One region of the Methylobacterium sp. C33D genome, then DNA from elsewhere that is predicted to be linked to it. Evidence: predicted binding sites of a transcription regulator. Region 1 holds the regulator's gene; each other region holds the start of a gene.

Region 1 (2,261 bases):
GCTGATCTGGGTGCTGGCGCAGCAGGTCGACCCGCGCGGGCTGCTGGCGGCGCTGATCGGCCTCGTCCTCGTGGGCTTCGCCGCCTGGGCCTGGGAGCACGGCCGCGCGGCCGCGCCGCGGGCCGGCCGGGTCGCGCGGGCCGCCGCGGTGCTGGCGCTGCTCGCCGTCGGGGCCCTCGCCGTCACCCTGCCCCGGGACCGCGCCGCGCCGGCCGCGCAGGCCGCCGTTGACGGCGTCGAGCCGTTCACGCAGGCGCGGCTCGACGCCCTGGTCGACGCGCACCGCCCCGTCTTCGTCGACATGACCGCCGCGTGGTGCATCACCTGCGCGGTCAACGAGGCGACCTCGCTCAACACCAAGGCCGTGCGGGCCGCGATGGCCGAGCGCGGCGTGACCTACATGAAGGGCGACTGGACCAACCAGAACCCCGAGATCACCCGCCTCCTGGAGAAGCACGGCCGCAGCGGCGTCCCGCTCTACCTGCTCTACACCGGGACGGGGGAGCCCCGGGTGCTGCCGCAGATCCTGACCGAGGGGACGGTCCTGGCGGTGCTGGAGGCGGTGCCGGCGGCCTCGGGCCGGAGCGCGGCGCTGGCGCGCTGAGTCCCTGAGGGGGGGACGCTAAATAGCGGCGCGCCCGTCACACCGTCGTCGCGAGCGCAGCGAAGCGATCCGGCAGCGCCACGCGCGCCGGCGTCCCGCCGCCCTGGGTCGCTTCGCTCCGCCCGCGATGACGGCACGCCGGAGCGGTGAGGCGCTCCGACAGCCCGCGAGGCCGCCTCAGGCCTCGAGCGAGAAGGTCTCGTCGAAGGCGTAGCCCGAGCCCCGGACCGTGCGGATCGGGTCGGCTTGGCGCGGGCCGTTCAGCGCCTTGCGCAGCCGCCCGACATGGACGTCGACGGTGCGCTCGTCGATGTAGACGTCGTGGCCCCAGACCCCGTCCAGCAGCTGCTCGCGGGAGAAGACCCGGCCCGGCGCCAGCATCAGGAACTCGAGGAGCCGGAACTCCGTGGGGCCGAGATGCAGCTCCTCGCCGCCGCGGCGGACGCGGTGGCCGGTGCGGTCGAGCTCCAGGTCGCCCGCCGCCAGCCGGTCCGAGACGTGGGCGGGCTTGGCCCGGCGCAGCAGCGCGCGGATCCGGGCGAGCAGCTCCGGGACCGAGAACGGCTTGACGATGTAGTCGTCGGCCCCCGTGCCGAGACCGCGGACGCGGTCGCCCTCCTCGCCCCGGGCGGTGAGCATGATCACCGGCAGCCGCTCGGTCTCCCGGCGCGCCCGGATCCGGCGGCACAGCTCGATCCCCGAGAGGCCCGGCAGCATCCAGTCGAGCAGGACGAGGTCCGGGATCCGCTCCGCCAGGAGCAGCTCGGCGTCGTCGCCGCGCGCCGCGGAATCCACCAGGAAGCCCTCGGCCTCCAGGTTATAGCGCAGCAGCGTGGTCAGCGCCTCCTCGTCCTCGACGATCAGGACTTGCATGCTCACGTTCGACGACTCGTTCTACCGGCGGTCCCGCGGATGGTGCAGGAGGCGCCGCCCGGCCTCAACCTGCACGGATACCGGCCCCGGCCGCGCCCACAGGGAGGCGCGGGAGCCGGGATCGGGGGACTCAGGGCGCCTGGACGCCGTCCACCGTCGCGTAGTTCGACGCGTCGTTCTTCGGCCGGTCGCCCGCCAGGGTCTCGCCCGTGGCGAGGTAGTGGATCGTCTCGGCGATGTTGGTGGTGTGGTCGCCGATGCGCTCGACGTTCTTGGCGCAGAACAGCAGATGCGTGCAGAACGAGATGTTGCGCGGATCCTCCATCATGTAGGTCAGGAGCTCGCGGAACAGGGAATTGTACAGGGCGTCGATCTCGCCGTCGCGCTCCCAGACGTCGTGGGCCGCCTGGACGTCGCGGCTCGCGTAGGCGTCGAGCACGTCCTTGAGCTGGCCCTCGGCGAGGTCGCTCATGTGGCGCACGCCGAGCACGATCTTCTGGGCCGGCGCCTGGTCGGAGATCGCCACCACGCGCTTGGCGACGTTCTTGGCGAGGTCGCCGATCCGCTCGAGGTCGCCGGAGACGCGGATCGCCGAGATGGTCTCGCGCAGGTCGATCGCCAGGGGCTGGCGCCGGGCGATCAGCAGCACGGCGCGCTCCTCGATGTCCCGCTGCAGCGCGTCGAGGCGCTTGTCGGCGAGGATCACCGCCTGGGCGAGCGTGTCGTCCCGGCGGACGAGGGCGTCGGTCGCCTCCGCGGTCATCTTCTCGGCGACGCCGCCCAT
Region 2 (2,261 bases), on a different contig from region 1:
CAGCGCCCGCGAGGCCCGCGAGGCTGCCGGCCCAGAGGGCGACGAGGAGCGCCGGCAGCAGGACGCCGCTGCCGATCTCGGGGGCGAAGAACAGCGGGAAGGTCACGCGGCGCAGGCGCGCCCAGCGCAGCTGCCGCGACCAGACCTCCCGGAAGCCGCGCGGGCCGAGCGGCTGCTCGAACGGGCTCGCCACCAGATGGACCCGCTTGCCGGCGGCGCGCACGAGCTTGGTGGCGGCCGCGTCCTCGGCGATCTCGGCCGCCAGCGCCTGGAGGCCGCCCTGCCCCTCCAGGAAGGGCTTGTGCCAGAGCATGCTCTTGCCCTGCGCGAAGCCCAGCCCGAAGGCCTCGGCGGCGTACTGCCAGCGGGCCTGGAGGGTGTTCAGGAAGGCGCACTCCACCTCCGCCATGAAGGTGCCCGGGCGGGCGCCGGCCGGCGTGGAGCAGACGAGGCCGGTATCGGCGCGCCACGCCGCCTGGAGCCGCTGGAGGTAGTCCGGCGGCATGGCGACGTTGGAATCGGCGAGCACCACCCAGTCGTGGGCGGCGGCGCGCCAGCCGCGCAGGCAGTTGTTGAGCTTCGGGTTCGCGCTGACGCGCTCGTCGCCGCGGATCAGGCGGGCCGGCACGTGCGGGTGGGCCTCGATCAGGCGCTCCACCATCGGGACGATCGGGTCCGCCGGGTCGGCCACGCAGAAGATCAGCTCGTAGGCCGGGTAGTCGAGGCGGAAGCTGCGGAGGAGCATCTCCTCGCTGTAGGCCTCGACCCCGCGCAGCGGGCGGACCAGGGAGACGGCCGCGCCGTCCGGGAACCGCGACGGGCCGTGATCCCGGCCGAGGCGCCGGCCCGCGACGGCGATGCTGCCGATCTGGACGACGGCCAGGAGCGCGCCGAGGGACAGGGCCGGCACCGTGGCGTCAATCATGCGGATCCCTCGTGCGATCGGGCGAGCGGTCCGGTCCGCTAGCGGCCGGACCGCGTCAGGCGTGTGACAGCGCCGCCGCCCGACGCTCTCGGACCCGCTCGCCGACGCGGGGCGTCGCGGGCCGTCACCCAACCGTCACCGCGCGGTTTTAATCCCCATTCACCACGAGAGATTCCGCGCGAGGGTTCATGTCCGATTCCGCCGTGATGCCGTCGGGGGCCGCGGGAGGCCGGAAGGCGGGCGGCCCCCGCCTCGACCACGGGACGCATCTCGGCGGGGTGGTCGCGTTCCTGCTCGTCCTCGTGGCGGGCCTCGGCTACGCGGTGGTGAGCCTCATCGCGGACATGAACGCGGTCGGGGAGGCGCCCCTGGCCTACGGCGCCTTCGCGCTGCTCGGCCTCGCCCTGCTGATCGCCCTCGCCTTCGAGTTCGTGAACGGCTTCCACGACACCGCCAACGCGGTCGCGACGGTGATCTACACCCACTCGATGCCGCCGCTCGTCGCGGTGATCTGGTCGGGCGTCTTCAACTTCCTCGGCGTGATGCTGTCCTCGGGCGCCGTGGCCTACGCCATCGTCACGCTCCTGCCGGTCGAGCTGATCCTCAACGTCGGCTCGCACGCGGGCTACGCGATGATCTTCGCGCTGCTGCTGGCGGCCATCCTCTGGAACCTCGGGACCTGGGCCTTCGGGCTGCCGAACTCGTCGTCCCACGCGCTGATCGGCTCGGTGCTCGGCGTCGGCCTCGCCAACCAGCTGATGAACGGCGGCGACGGCACCGCGGGGGTCGACTGGAACCAGGCGCTCAACGTCTTCAAGGCGCTGCTGTTCTCGCCGGTCTGCGGCTTCGTGCTCGCGGCGCTGCTGCTGCTCGCCCTGAAGGTCACGGTCCGCCGCCAGGACCTCTACGAGGCGCCCGAGGGCGACGCGCCCCCGCCCCCGTGGATCCGCGGCCTGCTGATCCTCACCTGCACGCTGGTCTCGTTCTTCCACGGCGGCAATGACGGGCAGAAGGGCATGGGCCTGATCATGCTGATCCTGATCGGCGCGGCCCCCACCGCCTACGCGCTCAACCGCACCATGGCGGACGACACGACGCCCGCCTTCGTGCAGGCCTCGACGGCGGCGAGCGCGGTGTTCTCCGCCCGCGCGCCCGGCGCGTCGGTTCCGGACGCCGCCGCCGCGCGCCGGACGGTGACGGAGGCGCTCAAGACCAAGGCGCTGAACACGCCGCCCGTCTACGCGGCGCTGGCGGCGCTCTCCGACGACATCGCCGCCAGCGTGAAGAATTACGGCGCGATCCGCACGGTGCCGGCCGCCCAGACCCAGAACCTGCG
Region 3 (2,261 bases), on a different contig from region 1:
CTGGTGACGCCGGTGGCGGTCTCGTTGTGGACGACCATCACGGCCTTGATGGCGTGATCCTTGTCGGCGCGGAGCGCCTCCTCGATCTTCTGCGGGTCGGCGCCGGCGCCCCACTCCTCGTCCTGGACGATCACGTCGAGGCCGAGGCGCTGGGCCATGTCGACCCAGAGGTGGCTGAACTGGCCGTAGCGGGCGGTGAGCACCTTGTCGCCGCGGCAGAGGGTGTTGGACAGGGCCGATTCCCAGATGCCGGTGCCCGAGGACGGGAACAGGATGACCGTCCCGTTGGTCGAGCCGAACACCATCTTGGAGTCCTGCAGCAGCGGCTTGACCAGCTCGGGGAAGCTCGGCGAGCGGTGATCCTCCGACGGCACGTGCATGGCGCGCAGGACGCGCTCCGGGATGTTGGTGGGGCCCGGGATGAAGAGGTGGTTGCGACCGGGGCGCCGGGTTGCGGCCATGATGTTTCCTCCGAAAAGTCCGTTGCGCGCGGGCGTGACCCCGCGCCGGGTTGTTCAAGCGTCGTCAGGGAGTCGGTCCGGCGCCGTCGAAAGCGGCTCGCGCCGCACCCCCTCGAACGCCATCCTCTGCCGTGATCGGGGGGGCGTCCGCGGAGCGGCAGGCGGCCTCACGCCGCTCGCGTCGCGGCGCGCCCCCCGCGCGCCGGTCGCCTCCGAATTGCCGTCCCGTCCAACGGCTCCAGGGCCGTCCTCGCCGCCTTCCTGTCAAGGTCCGGGCGAGCTCGTGCCGAGCCGCCGGTTCTTGGTATTATGAGGCGGTGAAGCTCGAAAGGAAAACCGGAAAAACTTCCGGAACTTGCCAAAAAAATTTTTTGTGCGCCGCAGCGAAGTCGAGCTCCGGTTGAGAGGCTTCGCGGCGCCGCACACCGAAGTCTTTCCGCCCCGTCCGGACCCGCGTCATCAAACTGAGATCGGATCGCGCTCTGGATCCCGGCACCGTACAGCCGCCGGGAGAGGATGCCGTGGCCGAGGTTGAGGAGATGCCGGTCCGCGTGCGGACGCTGTTCCTGTCGGACCTGCATCTCGGCACGCGCGGCTGCCAGGCCGGCCTGCTGCTGTCCTTCCTGAAGGATTACGACGCCGACACGATCTACCTCGTCGGCGACATCGTGGACGGCTGGCAGCTGCGCTCCGGCTGGTACTGGCCGCAGGAGCACAACGACGTGGTGCAGAAGCTCCTGCGCAAGGTCCGCAAGGGCGCGCGGATCGTCTACCTGCCCGGCAACCACGACGAGTTCCTGCGCGACTACGTGGGGACGAGCTTCGGCGGCATCGAGCTGGCCGAGACCGCGATCCACGAGGCGGCCGACGGCAAGCGCTACCTCGTCATCCACGGCGACCAGTTCGACATGGTGGTGCGCCACTCGCCGTGGCTCGCTCACCTGGGCGACGGCGCCTACACGCTGGCGCTCTCCCTCAACACGCTGATCAACAAGGTGCGGCGGCGCCTCGGCCTGTCCTACTGGTCGCTGTCGGCCTGGGCGAAGCTGCGCGTGAAGAACGCGGTGAGCTTCATCGGCCGCTTCGAGACGATCCTGGCCGAGGAGGCCCGACGCCACGGCGCCGACGGGGTGATCTGCGGCCACATCCACCACGCCGCGGACCGGCCGATCGGCGACCTGCGCTACCTCAACACCGGCGACTGGGTGGAATCCTGCACGGGGCTCGTGGAGCATTACGACGGCCGCATCGAGGTGCTGCACTATCCGAGCCTCCTGCGGGCGCGGGCGACCGAGGCCCTGCCGCAGCCCCTGCCGGGCCGGCGCGCGGTGGCGTGAGGGTGCCGCCGTGAAGCTCCTGATCGCCAGCGACGCGTGGCACCCGCAGGTGAACGGCGTCGTGCGCTCCCTCGAGCAGATGGTCCGGCGCGCGCCGGAGCACGGCTTCGCCACGACCCTGCTGTCGGTGGCCGATTTCCGCTCGCTGCCGCTGCCGGGCTATCCCGAGATCCGCCTCGCCTATGCCGGGCGCGAGCGGGTGGCGGCGCGCTGGCGGGCCGAGCGGCCGAGCCACGTGCACATCGCCACGGAGGGGCCGGTCGGCCTCGCGGCGCGCCGGCACTGCCTCACCCACGACCTGCCGTTCACGACGAGCTACCACACGCGCTTCCCGGAATACCTCGCCGCCCGCGCCCCGGTGCCGGAGGCGTGGTCCTACGCGTACCTGCGCCGGTTCCACGGCGCCGCCCGGGGGACGATGGTCAGCACCGCCTCGCTCCAGGGCGAACTCGCGGCGCGGGGC

Evidence for each region. Region 1 encodes PhoB, which activates phosphate uptake and scavenging genes when phosphate is short. Its sites were predicted from a motif close to TGTCATNNANCTGTCAT; they were not measured.
Region 2: a site for PhoB is predicted at 1,048-1,064, ahead of ACLBXO_RS11385 (inorganic phosphate transporter). Genes of this name have one in related genera too.
Region 3: a site for PhoB is predicted at 916-932, ahead of ACLBXO_RS04360 (UDP-2,3-diacylglucosamine diphosphatase). Genes of this name have one in related genera too.

Annotation. Positions count from the first base shown of each region.
Region 1 is NZ_JBKFAV010000013.1:95,292-97,552, forward strand. Features, by position in the region: gene ACLBXO_RS12580 (protein-disulfide reductase DsbD family protein) at 1-604, shown strand, start outside; gene phoB (phosphate regulon transcriptional regulator PhoB) at 782-1,477, opposite strand; gene phoU (phosphate signaling complex protein PhoU) at 1,608-2,261, opposite strand, start outside.
Region 2 is NZ_JBKFAV010000012.1:14,414-16,674, forward strand. Features, by position in the region: gene ACLBXO_RS11380 (ceramide glucosyltransferase) at 1-925, opposite strand, end outside; gene ACLBXO_RS11385 (inorganic phosphate transporter) at 1,114-2,261, shown strand, end outside.
Region 3 is NZ_JBKFAV010000004.1:163,619-165,879, forward strand. Features, by position in the region: gene ACLBXO_RS04355 (aminotransferase class V-fold PLP-dependent enzyme) at 1-461, opposite strand, end outside; gene ACLBXO_RS04360 (UDP-2,3-diacylglucosamine diphosphatase) at 983-1,798, shown strand; gene ACLBXO_RS04365 (glycosyltransferase family 4 protein) at 1,809-2,261, shown strand, end outside.